DNA from 2 places in the Bacillus atrophaeus genome. Region 1 is predicted to be linked to the other one. Evidence: predicted binding sites of a transcription regulator. Region 1 holds the regulator's gene; the other holds the start of a gene.
The links. Region 1 encodes CtsR, which represses protease genes until heat stress. Its sites were predicted from a motif close to ATGGTCAATAAAGGTCAAACA; they were not measured.

Region 2: clpP (ATP-dependent Clp endopeptidase proteolytic subunit ClpP) is a predicted target of CtsR. The motif match lies at 6,052-6,072, and genes of this name have one in related genera.

What each region holds. Positions count from the first base shown of each region.
Region 1 is NZ_CP154443.1:1,354,378-1,362,174, reverse strand. Features, by position in the region: gene clpC (ATP-dependent protease ATP-binding subunit ClpC) at 1-356, opposite strand, end outside; gene AAHT65_RS07035 (protein arginine kinase) at 353-1,444, opposite strand; gene AAHT65_RS07030 (UvrB/UvrC motif-containing protein) at 1,444-2,001, opposite strand; gene ctsR (transcriptional regulator CtsR) at 2,015-2,479, opposite strand; rRNA gene rrf (5S ribosomal RNA) at 2,733-2,848, opposite strand; rRNA gene AAHT65_RS07015 (23S ribosomal RNA) at 2,904-5,831, opposite strand; rRNA gene AAHT65_RS07010 (16S ribosomal RNA) at 6,013-7,562, opposite strand; tRNA gene AAHT65_RS07005 (tRNA-Ala) at 7,739-7,797, opposite strand, start outside.
Region 2 is NZ_CP154443.1:587,258-595,054, reverse strand. Features, by position in the region: gene AAHT65_RS03140 (ABC transporter permease) at 1-6, shown strand, start outside; gene AAHT65_RS03135 (2-hydroxyacid dehydrogenase) at 44-1,018, opposite strand; gene AAHT65_RS03130 (beta-class carbonic anhydrase) at 1,427-2,011, shown strand; gene AAHT65_RS03125 (SulP family inorganic anion transporter) at 2,030-3,640, shown strand; gene AAHT65_RS03120 (MazG nucleotide pyrophosphohydrolase domain-containing protein) at 3,668-3,988, opposite strand; gene AAHT65_RS03115 (TIGR00730 family Rossman fold protein) at 4,103-4,678, shown strand; gene AAHT65_RS03110 (DJ-1/PfpI family protein) at 4,763-5,371, shown strand; gene clpP (ATP-dependent Clp endopeptidase proteolytic subunit ClpP) at 5,405-6,001, opposite strand; tRNA gene AAHT65_RS03100 (tRNA-Arg) at 6,287-6,362, shown strand; gene AAHT65_RS03095 (DinB family protein) at 6,524-7,009, shown strand; gene speG (spermidine N1-acetyltransferase) at 7,096-7,623, opposite strand; gene AAHT65_RS03085 (DMT family transporter) at 7,649-7,797, opposite strand, start outside.

The DNA.
Region 1 (7,797 bases):
ACACCTTCTCCTTCGCGTATGAGTCCGAGAAGGATATGTTCTGTCCCTACGTAAGAATGGCCAAGTTTTCTTGCCTCATCCATTGAAAGCTCAATCACTTTTTTAGCTCTCGGAGTATAATGAATGGTTTGGGACATTTCTTGTCCGCGTCCAATTAAGCTCTCCACTTCTTTTTGGATTTTATCAGAACCGAGGCCAAGTGCTTGAAGCGCTTTAGCTGCAATACCTTCTCCTTCGCGTACCAGTCCTAATAAAATATGCTCTGTGCCAATATTGTTATGCCCTAAACGAAGTGCTTCCTCCTGTGCAAGTGCCAATACCTTTTGCGCGCGCTCTGTAAATCTTCCAAACATCATATCGATTCATCCTCCTGTCTATTCGCATTCATTTCTAAATGTAATCGTTCCCTGATAAGAGCTGCCCTTCTAATATCTCTTTCGTTCGGCCGCAATGCACTGCCTGAATATTGCTGTAAAAACCCAGGTTGTGTCAAAATCATTAATTCATTAAGTATATTGCTTGAAAGGCCCTTAATGATGCCTAAATCTATACCTAGCCGAACATCTGAAAGACACTTTGCAGTCTCTTTCGATTCTATCATTCGACAGTTGGATAAGACGCCATAGGATCTATACACCCGATCCTCCAACTCAATCTTAGATGTTTGGTAAAGGGCTTCTCGTGCAGATCGTTCCTGTTCAATCAGCTGGGCTGCCACGCTGTTCAGGTCTTCAACGATATCCTGCTCTGATTTTCCGAGTGTGATTTGATTCGAAATTTGAAAGATATTTCCTAATGCTTCGCTGCCTTCACCATAAATTCCTCTAACAACTAAACCTAATTGGTTAATTGCCGGAATAATTCGATTGATTTGCCTAGTTAGAACAAGAGCCGGCAAATGCATCATGACTGAAGCCCTTAATCCTGTACCTACGTTTGTAGGACAGCTTGTTAAATAACCTCTTTGTTCTCCAAATGCATAATCAACTTTCTCCTCAATCCAGTCATCGACCTGATTCGCGGCTTCCATTGCTTTGAATAGCTGAAACCCGGGGAAAAGGCATTGGATCCTGATGTGATCCTCCTCATTTAACATTATGCTGACTTCTTCATTTTCAGAAAGCAGGCAGCCGCCGAATGGTGACTCCGTTAAATTCGGACTGATTAAATGCTTTTCAACAAGCACTCTCTTTTCTAAAGGCTGAGCATCGTTCATTCTTATTAAAACAAACTTGCCAATACCGGGAACCTCATGCTCAGCAAACTGGTCTTCAAATTGCTGAATAATGGATGATGCTTCTTCATTTGAATACCGTGTAGGAAACCGAATATTATCAAAATTTCGGGCCAAACGGATACGGCTGCTGAGTACAATGTCACTTTCAGGTCCTTTCTGCTTCATCCAACTGCTTAATGCGTCCTGAATAAAATGCTTTAGCGACATTACCCTTGTTCCCCCTCGCTATCTGTACTTTTTAATGCATGCTCTAATGATCGAATTTGATCTCTGACCTGTGCAGCTTTTTCAAATTCTTCTTGGTGTATCAGTGTTTCTAATTCTTTTTTCAATACATCAATTTGTCGTCTGACGTGTATATTTCCGCCTATGCGTTTTGGAATTTTCCCGGCATGAACAGTATTTCCGCTGTGTACCTTACGCAATATAGGAGTGATATTACTATGGAACGTTTTGTAACATTCCGCACAGCCAAAACGGCCTGTTTTTCTAAATTGCTGAAATGTCATTCCGCACTTCTTGCAGGCTGATCCTGGCTCTGAATGATTAAACATTTGAGTGCCGGCACTTTGAAACGAAGAATCCATGTTCAGCAAACCTGATAATAAATTATGAATAGAGAAACCATGATTCCCACTTATACCATATGAATCACTATTTTCTTTTGCACATTGTTCACAGATGTGCACTTCTTTTTTCTCTCCATTAACAACCTTTGTAAAGTGAAAAGTGGCTGGTCTCTCATTGCACTCTTGACAAATCAATCTTTTCACCCGCTTATTTTAATTTTAAAGATGTCAGCATGGCTTTCATCATCCTGGCTCTTAATTCATCACGCTCAGGCAAATCAATGTATAGGACTGAGCGGTCCATGACACTGACCATCATTTTTGCTTCTCTTTCTGAAATAACCCCATCTTCTAATAGCCTGAGAATAATATCATCAGAGGCTGCTTGAGACAGATGGGTATGAATATGCGAAATAATATTATTAATAAGGACAACTTCATTATTCATTTTAATTTTAATGATTCTGATATATCCGCCGCCCCCGCGTTTGCTTTCAACAATATATCCTCTTTCGCTTGTAAACCTGGTGTTGATGACATAATTAATTTGGGAAGGAACACATTGAAACTTATCAGCAATCTCACTGCGCTTTATCTCTAAAATTTCCTTGCCATTTTGATCTAACACTTGTTTTAAATACTGCTCAATGATGTCAGAAATATTATGTCCCACTCAACCCCCTCCTTTATTGACTTTGACTATATTTGACTTTAATCTTACTATAAGGTGTTTCATAAGATTTTTCAACTTTCTCGCTCTATCTCTATTATTTCCACTTTAACAAAACGTAAAACCTGACTTCTCATATAAAGTGACTTTATCTTTTTAAAGTTATTTTATTATATAACTAAACAATATGTAATGAAACCGATAACCTGAAAACACAAAAAAGGACAGCTCATATGAGCTGTCCTTTTTTCAACTTGCTTGGCGGCGTCCTACTCTCACAGGGGGAAGCCCCCGACTACCATCGGCGCTGAAGAGCTTAACTACCGTGTTCGGTATGGGAACGGGTGTGACCTCTTCGCTATCGCCACCAAACAATTTGAGAGTGTTCTCTCAAAACTAGATAACGCGTAAGCACTAATTCAAAAGTGTGGTTAAGTCCTCGATCGATTAGTATCTGTCAGCTCCATGTGTCGCCACACTTCCACCTCAGACCTATCAACCTGATCATCTTTCAGGGATCTTACTTCCTTGCGGAATGGGAAATCTCATCTTGAGGGGGGCTTCATGCTTAGATGCTTTCAGCACTTATCCCGTCCGCACATAGCTACCCAGCGATGCCCTTGGCAGAACAACTGGTACACCAGCGGTGCGTCCATCCCGGTCCTCTCGTACTAAGGACAGCTCCTCTCAAATTTCCTGCGCCCGCGACGGATAGGGACCGAACTGTCTCACGACGTTCTGAACCCAGCTCGCGTACCGCTTTAATGGGCGAACAGCCCAACCCTTGGGACCGACTACAGCCCCAGGATGCGATGAGCCGACATCGAGGTGCCAAACCTCCCCGTCGATGTGGACTCTTGGGGGAGATAAGCCTGTTATCCCCGGGGTAGCTTTTATCCGTTGAGCGATGGCCCTTCCATGCGGAACCACCGGATCACTAAGCCCGACTTTCGTCCCTGCTCGACTTGTAGGTCTCGCAGTCAAGCTCCCTTGTGCCTTTACACTCTGCGAATGATTTCCAACCATTCTGAGGGAACCTTTGGGCGCCTCCGTTACTCTTTAGGAGGCGACCGCCCCAGTCAAACTGCCCACCTGACACTGTCTCCCCGCCCGATAAGGGCGGCGGGTTAGAAGGTCAATACAGCCAGGGTAGTATCCCACCGATGCCTCCACCGAAGCTGGCGCTCCGGTTTCCAAGGCTCCTACCTATCCTGTACAAGCTGTACCAACATTCAATATCAGGCTGCAGTAAAGCTCCACGGGGTCTTTCCGTCCTGTCGCGGGTAACCTGCATCTTCACAGGTACTATAATTTCACCGAGTCTCTCGTTGAGACAGTGCCCAGATCGTTGCGCCTTTCGTGCGGGTCGGAACTTACCCGACAAGGAATTTCGCTACCTTAGGACCGTTATAGTTACGGCCGCCGTTTACTGGGGCTTCAATTCGCACCTTCGCTTACGCTAAGCGCTCCTCTTAACCTTCCAGCACCGGGCAGGCGTCAGCCCCTATACTTCGCCTTACGGCTTCGCAGAGACCTGTGTTTTTGCTAAACAGTCGCCTGGGCCTATTCACTGCGGCTCTCTCGGGCTTGCACCCTAACAGAGCACCCCTTCTCCCGAAGTTACGGGGTCATTTTGCCGAGTTCCTTAACGAGAGTTCTCTCGATCACCTTAGGATTCTCTCCTCGCCTACCTGTGTCGGTTTGCGGTACGGGCACCTCTCACCTCGCTAGAGGCTTTTCTTGGCAGTGTGGAATCAGGAACTTCGCTACTATAATTCGCTCGCCATCACAGCTCAGCCTTATGGGAAACGGATTTGCCTATTTCCCAGCCTAACTGCTTGGACGCGGATATCCAATACCGCGCTTACCCTATCCTCCTGCGTCCCCCCATTGCTCAAATGGTGAGGAGGTGGTACAGGAATATCAACCTGTTGTCCATCGCCTACGCCTTTCGGCCTCGGCTTAGGTCCCGACTTACCCTGAGCGGACGAGCCTTCCTCAGGAAACCTTAGGCATTCGGTGGAGGGGATTCTCACCCCTCTTTCGCTACTCATACCGGCATTCTCACTTCTAAGCGCTCCACCAGTCCTTCCGGTCTGGCTTCACAGCCCTTAGAACGCTCTCCTACCACTGTTCGAAGAACAGTCCGCAGCTTCGGTGATACGTTTAGCCCCGGTACATTTTCGGCGCAGAGTCACTCGACCAGTGAGCTATTACGCACTCTTTAAATGGTGGCTGCTTCTAAGCCAACATCCTGGTTGTCTAAGCAACTCCACATCCTTTTCCACTTAACGTATACTTTGGGACCTTAGCTGGCGGTCTGGGCTGTTTCCCTTTCGACTACGGATCTTATCACTCGCAGTCTGACTCCTAAGGATAAGTCATTGGCATTCGGAGTTTGACTGAATTCGGTAACCCGGTAGGGGCCCCTAGTCCAATCAGTGCTCTACCTCCAAGACTCTTACCTTAAGGCTAGCCCTAAAGCTATTTCGGAGAGAACCAGCTATCTCCAGGTTCGATTGGCATTTCACCCCTACCCACACCTCATCCCCGCACTTTTCAACGTGCGTGGGTTCGGGCCTCCATTCAGTGTTACCTGAACTTCACCCTGGACATGGGTAGATCACCTGGTTTCGGGTCTACGACCACGTACTCATGCGCCCTATTCAGACTCGCTTTCGCTGCGGCTCCGCATCTTCTGCTTAACCTTGCACGGGATCGTAACTCGCCGGTTCATTCTACAAAAGGCACGCCATCACCCGTTAACGGGCTCTGACTACTTGTAGGCACACGGTTTCAGGATCTGTTTCACTCCCCTTCCGGGGTGCTTTTCACCTTTCCCTCACGGTACTGGTTCACTATCGGTCACTAGGGAGTATTTAGCCTTGGGAGATGGTCCTCCCGGATTCCGACGGAATTTCACGTGTTCCGCCGTACTCAGGATCCACTCTGGAGAGAACGAAGTTTTGACTACAGGGCTGTTACCTGCTATGGCGGGCCTTTCCAGACCTCTTCATCTACCTCGTTCCTTTGTAACTCCGTATAGAGTGTCCTACAACCCCAAGAGGCAAGCCTCTTGGTTTGGGCTGATCCCGTTTCGCTCGCCGCTACTCAGGGAATCGCATTTGCTTTCTCTTCCTCCGGGTACTTAGATGTTTCAGTTCCCCGGGTCTGCCTTCTCATATCCTATGTATTCAGATATGGATACCACTCCATTACGAGTGGTGGGTTTCCCCATTCGGAAATCTCCGGATCAAAGCTTGCTTACAGCTCCCCGAAGCATATCGGTGTTCGTCCCGTCCTTCATCGGCTCCTAGTGCCAAGGCATCCACCGTGCGCCCTTTCTAACTTAACCGTTAAAAAAGAATCACTACAGTTATTCTTGGTCTTACTTTTGAATGTGATGTCTTACTTATCGTTATCTAGTTTTCAAAGAACAACATCTCGAAGAATCGAATGATCCTTCAAAACTAAACAAGACAGGGAACGTACTGTTTATAAGACCCAAGGTCTTATATTCCGTTAAATATCCTTAGAAAGGAGGTGATCCAGCCGCACCTTCCGATACGGCTACCTTGTTACGACTTCACCCCAATCATCTGTCCCACCTTCGGCGGCTGGCTCCATAAAGGTTACCTCACCGACTTCGGGTGTTACAAACTCTCGTGGTGTGACGGGCGGTGTGTACAAGGCCCGGGAACGTATTCACCGCGGCATGCTGATCCGCGATTACTAGCGATTCCAGCTTCACGCAGTCGAGTTGCAGACTGCGATCCGAACTGAGAACAGATTTGTGGGATTGGCTTAACCTCGCGGTCTCGCTGCCCTTTGTTCTGTCCATTGTAGCACGTGTGTAGCCCAGGTCATAAGGGGCATGATGATTTGACGTCATCCCCACCTTCCTCCGGTTTGTCACCGGCAGTCACCTTAGAGTGCCCAACTGAATGCTGGCAACTAAGATCAAGGGTTGCGCTCGTTGCGGGACTTAACCCAACATCTCACGACACGAGCTGACGACAACCATGCACCACCTGTCACTCTGCCCCCGAAGGGGAAGCCCTATCTCTAGGGGTGTCAGAGGATGTCAAGACCTGGTAAGGTTCTTCGCGTTGCTTCGAATTAAACCACATGCTCCACCGCTTGTGCGGGCCCCCGTCAATTCCTTTGAGTTTCAGTCTTGCGACCGTACTCCCCAGGCGGAGTGCTTAATGCGTTAGCTGCAGCACTAAGGGGCGGAAACCCCCTAACACTTAGCACTCATCGTTTACGGCGTGGACTACCAGGGTATCTAATCCTGTTCGCTCCCCACGCTTTCGCTCCTCAGCGTCAGTTACAGACCAGAGAGTCGCCTTCGCCACTGGTGTTCCTCCACATCTCTACGCATTTCACCGCTACACGTGGAATTCCACTCTCCTCTTCTGCACTCAAGTTCCCCAGTTTCCAATGACCCTCCCCGGTTGAGCCGGGGGCTTTCACATCAGACTTAAGAAACCGCCTGCGAGCCCTTTACGCCCAATAATTCCGGACAACGCTTGCCACCTACGTATTACCGCGGCTGCTGGCACGTAGTTAGCCGTGGCTTTCTGGTTAGGTACCGTCAAGGTGCCGCCCTATTTGAACGGCACTTGTTCTTCCCTAACAACAGAGCTTTACGATCCGAAAACCTTCATCACTCACGCGGCGTTGCTCCGTCAGACTTTCGTCCATTGCGGAAGATTCCCTACTGCTGCCTCCCGTAGGAGTCTGGGCCGTGTCTCAGTCCCAGTGTGGCCGATCACCCTCTCAGGTCGGCTACGCATCGTTGCCTTGGTGAGCCATTACCTCACCAACTAGCTAATGCGCCGCGGGTCCATCTGTAAGTGGTAGCCGAAGCCACCTTTTATGTTTGAACCATGCGGTTCAAACAAGCATCCGGTATTAGCCCCGGTTTCCCGGAGTTATCCCAGTCTTACAGGCAGGTTACCCACGTGTTACTCACCCGTCCGCCGCTAACATCAGGGAGCAAGCTCCCATCTGTCCGCTCGACTTGCATGTATTAGGCACGCCGCCAGCGTTCGTCCTGAGCCAGGATCAAACTCTCCGATAAAGTAGTTTGGCTGACTACGCACATCGCTGTGCGATTTTTATGTTAAAACTTTGAATTAACAGGTACGTTTTGTCTTGTTTAGTTTTCAAAGATCATCTTGTCCACTTCGTTTGAGCGACTTTATTATTATATCAATTCACTCTTTCAAAGTCAACAACTTTTTTCAAATTCTTTTTTGGTGGAGCCTAGCGGGATCGAACCGCTGACCTCCTGCGTGCAAGGCAGGCGCTCTCCC
Region 2 (7,797 bases), 770 kb from region 1:
ATGTAATATGAAATCCGGTCTTCATCAGACCGGATTTTTTGATTTACTGAAATTCTCTTGTCAAATTTTTCGGTGTTTCCCCTTTGATAGCCGCGATCATGTTTTCGGCAGCCTGTTTACACATATTGAAGCGCACTTTCGCTGTTGCTGAGCCAATATGCGGCAGTAAGGTGACGTTGTCAAGCTGCAAGAGCGGATTGTCTTTTGCGACTGGTTCTTCTTCGTACACATCTAAACCCGCACCGCGAATCCATCCTTCTTGAAGGGCACGGATGAGCGCTTTTTCATCAACCGTCTTTCCCCGGGAAATATTGACGAAAATTGCCGAATCCTTCATCAGCTTAAATTCACGTTCCCCGATCATGTGATATGTTTCGTCAGTCAGCGGAGTAATCAGCAGAACAAAATCTGATTGCTCCAGCAGTTTGTCAAGCTCAGCGTATTTGACGCCGATGCTTTCTTCAGTTTCTTGTTTGCGATGGCGGTTATGATAAAGCACGTCCATATCGAAACCGAATTTGGCGCGTCTGGCCGCTTGCTCGCCGATCCTGCCCATGCCGATAATGCCTAATGTTTGATGATGGACGTCAATGCCGAAAAGTGCTTCTTCCTCAACTGTCCCCCATTTACCGGCCCGGACGAAACGGTCCAGTTCAGCAACACGTCTGGCAGAGGAAAGAATTAAAGAAAAGGCCAGATCGGCCACTGTGTCATCCAGTGTATAAGGCGTATGAGTGCCGACGACGTTTCTTGCTTTCATCGCTTCTATATCAAAATTATCATAGCCTACGGATTGATTGCTGACGACCTTCAGCTTAGGAGCATGTTCAAGCAGCTCGCTGTTGATGGACGGCCCTGATGTTCCAGTAGTTAAAAGCCCTTCAGCATCTTTCATTTTCTCGAAGAGCACCTCTTGTGGAAGTGTATCCTCCTGCCATATCTCATAGCGGCAATGCTCGCCGATCATCTTCTCAATGTCTTCAGGAATCGGTTTTGCGATAAATACAAATGGTTTCAAAAAGGCTCCCCCTTTATATTGCTGTTGTCTATTTTATTATATCGGAAATAAATAGAAGTTAAAAATTATGACTGCGTTTATCATATTTCTGGTTCTTTTGAACTTAAAATGATTCATGAGAATAAAAATAAGGCGTTCTCTGATTAAAAAAGTTTTTAAATTATCTGAATTCACCTATATTTTTTGTCAGACAATTGCTAGCAAACCTCTTAAAGCAGGATTATAGGATTGAATGAATATAAATTTTATTATCTTTGAAAGATATAAATTTTTATGATTTTTAATTTACAGTTCATTTATAGTGTCTTTTTTTGAAAGCCTTTTTGCTGTCTGTTCCTATGCTATAATTCCTTACTGTAGGCTAGGAAAGAAGGCTTGCAATATCATATGGATGGGAGATGAAATTGAATGGTTTCATTAACAACGATTTTGGAACACAATGATCAATTTGTCAGGGAGAAGAAATATGAACCTTACAAAACGACAAAATTCCCTACAAAAAAGCTTGTCATTGTCACCTGTATGGATACAAGGCTCACTGAACTTCTTCCTCAAGCAATGGGGCTTAAAAACGGCGATGCTAAAATTGTGAAAAATGCAGGAGCCATCGTTTCCCACCCATTTGGAAGTGTCATGCGCAGCATATTGGTCGCCATTTATGAATTACAGGCTGAAGAGGTTTGTATTATTGGCCACCATGAGTGCGGAATGTCAGGGCTGAATGCTTCGTCCATTCTTGAAAAAGCAAAGGAACGCGGAGTGGAAGAAAGCTGTCTGAACTTGCTGAATAGCGCGGGCCTGGATTTGGAAACTTGGCTGACGGGTTTTCACAGCGTAGAAGAAAGCGTTACCCATAGTGTGAATATGATCAAGAATCACCCGCTGTTACCAGAAAATTTTCCAGTTCATGGGCTTGTCATTCATCCCGAAACAGGCAAACTTGATGTTGTCATTAACGGTTATGAAACTGAGTTAATAAAGACTAATTCATAAGGGAGGTTATAACGTAATATGCGATTCTCAGGGAGATACAAGGGATACAATTTACAGAAATTTCAGAAAGACCTGATTGCAGGTATAGTAGTAGGAGTTGTGGCAATTCCTTTAGGGATGGCTTTTGCCATTGCCTCGGGAGTCGAGCCTGAATACGGGCTGTATACTGTTGTCGTCGCAGGGATCTGTATTTCTTTATTTGGCGGATCGAAATTTCAAATTGGCGGTCCCACAGGCGCCTTTGTGCCGATATTGTTTGGCATCGTGATGCAGTACGGACTTGAAAACCTATTGATTGCGGGGTTTATGGCAGGAGTAATGCTGGTGCTATTCGGCCTGTTTAAACTCGGTAAAATTATGAAGTTCGTTCCGAAACCAGTCATCATCGGCTTTACGGCCGGTATCGCGGTATTAATATTCACTGAGCAAATCGCTAATTTTTTCGGATTGAGAAATGTAGAAAAACATGAGAACTTTCATCTGAATATGTTTGAAATTGCACAGAAGATCGGCACATTTAATTGGTATGCCATTTTGATTGCGGTTATTGCACTCGCCATTTTGCTTGTGTCTGCCAAATTGATGCCGAAAATTCCAGGTGCTCTGCTGGCTTTGCTTATTTCAACGATGGTTGCGGTTGTGTTTTTCCCTGATCACATGGCAACCATTGGCTCCACATATGGGGAAATCCCGCGTCATTTGCCAGAGTTTCAATTTCCGGAATTTACACTGGATAAAATGGTGATGCTGTTTCCGGCCGCGCTTGTCATCGCTCTTCTCGGAGGTCTTGAGTCGATCTTGTCTGCAATGGTAGCTGATAACATGAAGGGGTCGAAACATGACAGCAACAAAGAGCTGGTCGGCCAGGGAATTGCCAATATGGCTGCGCCTCTGTTTGGCGGAATTCCGGCTACCGGAGCTATCGCAAGAACGGCAACCAATATTAAAAATGGAGCGGTTTCGCCGGTGTCGGGTGTCGTTCATGGCGTCGTTGTGCTGCTCGTGCTGCTTGTATTCGCACCATATGCTTCCCATGTGCCGCTTGCGAGCATGGCGCCGGTTCTGATGGTCGTGGCGTGGAATATGAGTGAACGGAAGGAAGTCGCGAATGTGCTGAGGCTAAGAAACGCCGATTCCTTCATTTTAGCAGCAACCTTTATCTTAACGGTTCTTTTTGATTTAATTATTGGTGTGGCAACGGGATTATTGCTCGCTTTTGTGTTCTTTATCAGAAGAATGAGCGAGGCGACCCGCATTCACAATCAGGAATCGCATCCCGTCATGGCCAAAGCCGCAAACAAACAGCAGGGAGCCGATCCTTCTGTCAGCATGTATTCTATTGAAGGACCGCTGTTTTTCGGATCGATTGATTCACTGGAATCATCCCTTTTAGAGCGTGTCCAAGAGAAACCGAAGACCATGATTTTACTTATGAATAAAGTGCATTATATGGACACGTCCGCCGAAGCGGTCTTGGTGAATATTATGAACAGAATGAAACGGAATAACGGTAAACTGATGATCGTCGGCCTGCAATCCCAGCCTAAAGAGCTTCTGCATAAAACAGGCCTCTTTCACAAAATAGGAAAGCAGCATTTCTTTGATCATCAGGATGAAATCACAGGTTAAAAAAAAACGGCCATTGCGGCCGTTTTTTCATGCGTTTTCGAATCGTTTAGTCAGTTTATCTTGATGGGCTTTCATCACGTCTTCTAAAGACACATCGTACATATCGGCCAGAATGGCGATATTTCCGATGACGTCGCCCATTTCTTCAATCAGCTCTTGCTTTCGTTCTTCAAGAGTCGATTCTTTTTCATCCGGACGGTCTCTGCCGATTTCATAGGCTCTTACAGCCCTCGCCAGCTCTCCAGCTTCCTCCATTAAAAACCCCACCCGTATGAAAGGCCCGTACTCTGTCCAGCCTCTTTTTTCATAAAAATCCTTCATCCATTTTTCAGCTTCAGCCAACTGCAAAAAAATCACTCCTGTAACTTTTATAAATGATGTTGATATTATCTCATACGCATGGGACAATATATAGTGTGGTTTTTATGTTTTTATACAATATATTGATTTGGAGATGGCGGGATGAAAACAATTTGTGTATTTGCAGGATCGAACCCGGGAGTCAATGAAGAGTACAAAAGAAAAGCGGCGGAACTGGGAGTGTATATGGCGGAGCAAGAGATAGGCCTTGTTTACGGCGGTTCCAGAGTCGGTCTTATGGGCACGATAGCCGATACGCTGATGGAACATGGGGGAAAGGCGATTGGAGTTATGCCGAGCGGTCTTTTTTCCGGGGAGGTTGTCCATCAAAAGCTGACAGAACTGATTGAAGTGAACGGAATGCATGAGCGAAAAGCGAAGATGAGCGAACTTGCCGATGGATATATCGCCATGCCGGGCGGTTTCGGTACATATGAAGAATTATTTGAAGTGCTTTGCTGGTCGCAAATCGGGATTCACCAAAAACCAATCGGGCTTTATAATGTCAACGGGTATTTTGAGCCGATGATGAAAATGATCAAATACAGCATTCAGGAAGGTTTTTCAAACGAGTCACATTTAAAACTCATCCACAGCTCCTCCCGTCCGGCTGAATTAATACAGCAGATGAGAGACTACGCTTACCCGATTTTAGAGAAAAAGTGGACAGAGATTTAAAAGACTGATATGAACTTGTTTCCATTGCCCGCGGTGGTTTTTTCTGAACTGGCGGGCTGAAACATTCATGAAAAGAGGCGGAGTATGAAAGGGAGCTGGAGTGTCGGTATTTTGCTTTTTGATGATGTTGAGGTGCTTGATTTTGCCGGGCCGTTTGAAGTTTTTTCGGTCACGGCTGTTACTGATCAAAAAGGGGATGAGTGCAAACCTTTTTCCGTCAAAACAATTTCAGAAACAGGGGAACCGGTAAAGGCGAGAAACGGCTTGACTGTCAGTCCTGATTATTCCATTGAGCAGGCACCGGAATTCGATATTCTGATTGTGCCGGGAGGACCGGGAGCTAGAAATACAGAAATACATAATGACCGTCTGATTGATTGGATCAAGGAACGGTCTGCATCTGTTGAATTATTGCTGTCCGTTTGTACGGGAGCGCTTCTTTTAGCAAAAGCCGGGCTGCTGGACGGTAAAAAAGCAACCACACACTGGGCAAGCTATGACAGACTGGAACAGGAATTTCCGGAAGTTGAGGTTGTCAGAGAAGTAAAGTATACGGATGGAGGGCATATCGTCACCTCAGGCGGAATATCGGCGGGGATCAACATGTCTTTTCATATTGTAAGGAGGCTTCTCGGAGAACAAACCGCAAAGCAGACCGCGAAACGAATGGAATATGATCATCCGTTTGGATAAAGAAGAGCTGCCTGTTAAGGCAGCTCTTTCATCTTATTTCTGTTCTTCAGTGTTGCGTGTCAAAACCTTATCAATCAAGCCGTATTCCATTGCTTCTTCGGCTGATTTGAAGTTATCGCGGTCAGTATCGCGCTCAATGACTTCAAGCGGCTGACCTGTGCGTTCAGCAAGAACTTTGTTTAATTTGTCGCGAAGCAAGAGAATGCGTTTCGCAGCAATTTCGATTTCCGTTGCCTGACCTTGCGCTCCGCCAAGCGGCTGGTGAATCATAACTTCACTGTTAGGAAGCGCATAGCGTTTGCCTTTTTCTCCGGCAGCAAGCAGGAACGCACCCATTGATGCAGCCATACCGATACAAATTGTAGACACCTTTGGCTTAATAAACTGCATGGTATCATAAATCGCCATACCGGCAGTGATAGAACCGCCCGGGCTGTTGATGTAAATAGAAATATCTTTTTCAGGGTCTTCTGCTTCTAGGAATAAAAGCTGTGACACGATGGAGTTCGCAACGTTGTCATCAATCGCAGATCCAAGCATGATGATACGGTCCTTCAATAGACGAGAGTAAATGTCATATGCTCTTTCCCCGCGGTTCGTTTGTTCAATGACTGTAGGTATTAAATTCATAATGCTCCTCCTTCACCTTTTAGGTAAGTATGTAGTTACATGATACATTTTTGGTCAATAAAGGTCAAACAAAAAGCTGACTAAAAACAAAAAGAAGTATCTTTTCACCATTTTTCCCAAAATAAAAGGCGTTCAAACCATTGTATTATGGTTTATGAAGAGAAGTGAATCTTTATGTGAGCAAGTTTGTGAAAAGGCAAAGGACCAGAAATTATAGGGTTGTCATCCGCCGTAAAATCCCGTATAATAAGTTGTGCTGACGTTGTAAGAAATTTTTATTTATATGCGCTCGTAGCTCAGTTGGATAGAGCGGTGGTTTCCGGTACCACGTCTGCCGGGGGTTCGAATCCCTCCGAGCGCGTCCAATAGAACAACAGGAAAGACAAGGATTTGGCAGTTTGCCGTCCTTGTCTTTTTTTATGTGTAAAAAGAAATCGCAAACCTTTCGTTAGATGTACGAGCAGGGATTACTTACTGAGTCATCGAATAATGCTTGTTAGTTACACATAAGGAGGATCACTTATGACTGACAAAACAATATTTATCGACCAGTTGGCTGCCTGTTATGATCAAAATACTTGGTTTGTTTCATTAAAGCATGCAATTGAAGGTTTGTCCGAAGAACAGGCACAATGGAAAAGTGTCAGCGGCACAAACTCTATACAAGAAATCATGAATCATCTTAATTTTTATAATGAGCGTTATTTACTTCGTTTTAAAGGAGAAGAAGTATTGTCTTCTAAAGGTGATAATAACACAACATTTCATGCGGGAAAAACGTCTTGGCATGACACAGTTGAAAACATGGAGAGCATTTTCCTCAGATGGCGGGAGGAATTACATCATAGTGATGACGAAAAATTTACTTCTGTTGCTTATATAAACGATGACGAACCATGGTCCTCTGTTCTGACCCATCTATTTCTTCACAATACCTATCATATCGGACAGATTCTTCATATCCGCAAAGAGCAGGGCAGTTGGGATTCTGCTAGAGGTGTACACTGAATGTCATGCGTCTGATTGCCCCATGATTCTTCAGAACAGCATAAAATACCAAGAGCGCCAGGCCCTTGGTATTTTACTGATTATTGTTATGATCTATTCTGCTTCATTGTCAAAAACTCTTTCTGGAAAATGCACATTCTGATGGCATTATGGTAAAATCCGTCGACGAAAAATTCGTCTTGCAGCTCGCTTTCCATAGAAAAACCGGATTTCTTATAAAGGTGAATGGCTTTTGTATTTTCTTCGTCCACGATTAAATAAAGTTTGTGCAGATTCAATACTGAAAACGCGTAATTCATCGCCAAATAGGTCGCGATGACTGAGTAGCCATTGCCCTGATAACGCGGATCAATAATGATTTGAAACTCTGCTCTGCGGTGGATATAATCAATCTCGACTAATTCAACCAGTCCGACCATTTCTGTGTCTTTTTCCACAATAAAGCGCCGTTCACTTTGGTCATGAATGTGCTTGTCATATAAATCCTGCAACTCTACAAACGCTTCATAAGGCTCTTCAAACCAATAAGACATGATTTTCGCATCATTATTAAGACGGTGGACAAATGCCAAGTCTTCTCGTTCTAACGGACGCAATTTAAGCTGGTTATGCATGGGGATATCCTCCAATGTGTATAAGTTATGATGTAAGTCTTAAGCCGATGACGCCGACGAGTATGAGACTAAGGGAGATCAGCTGTGAAAGGGTAAACCGTTCTTTAAACCATAAAAACCCGACTGCTGTAACTCCGATGCTGCCCACTCCGGTCCATACGGCATACGCAACTC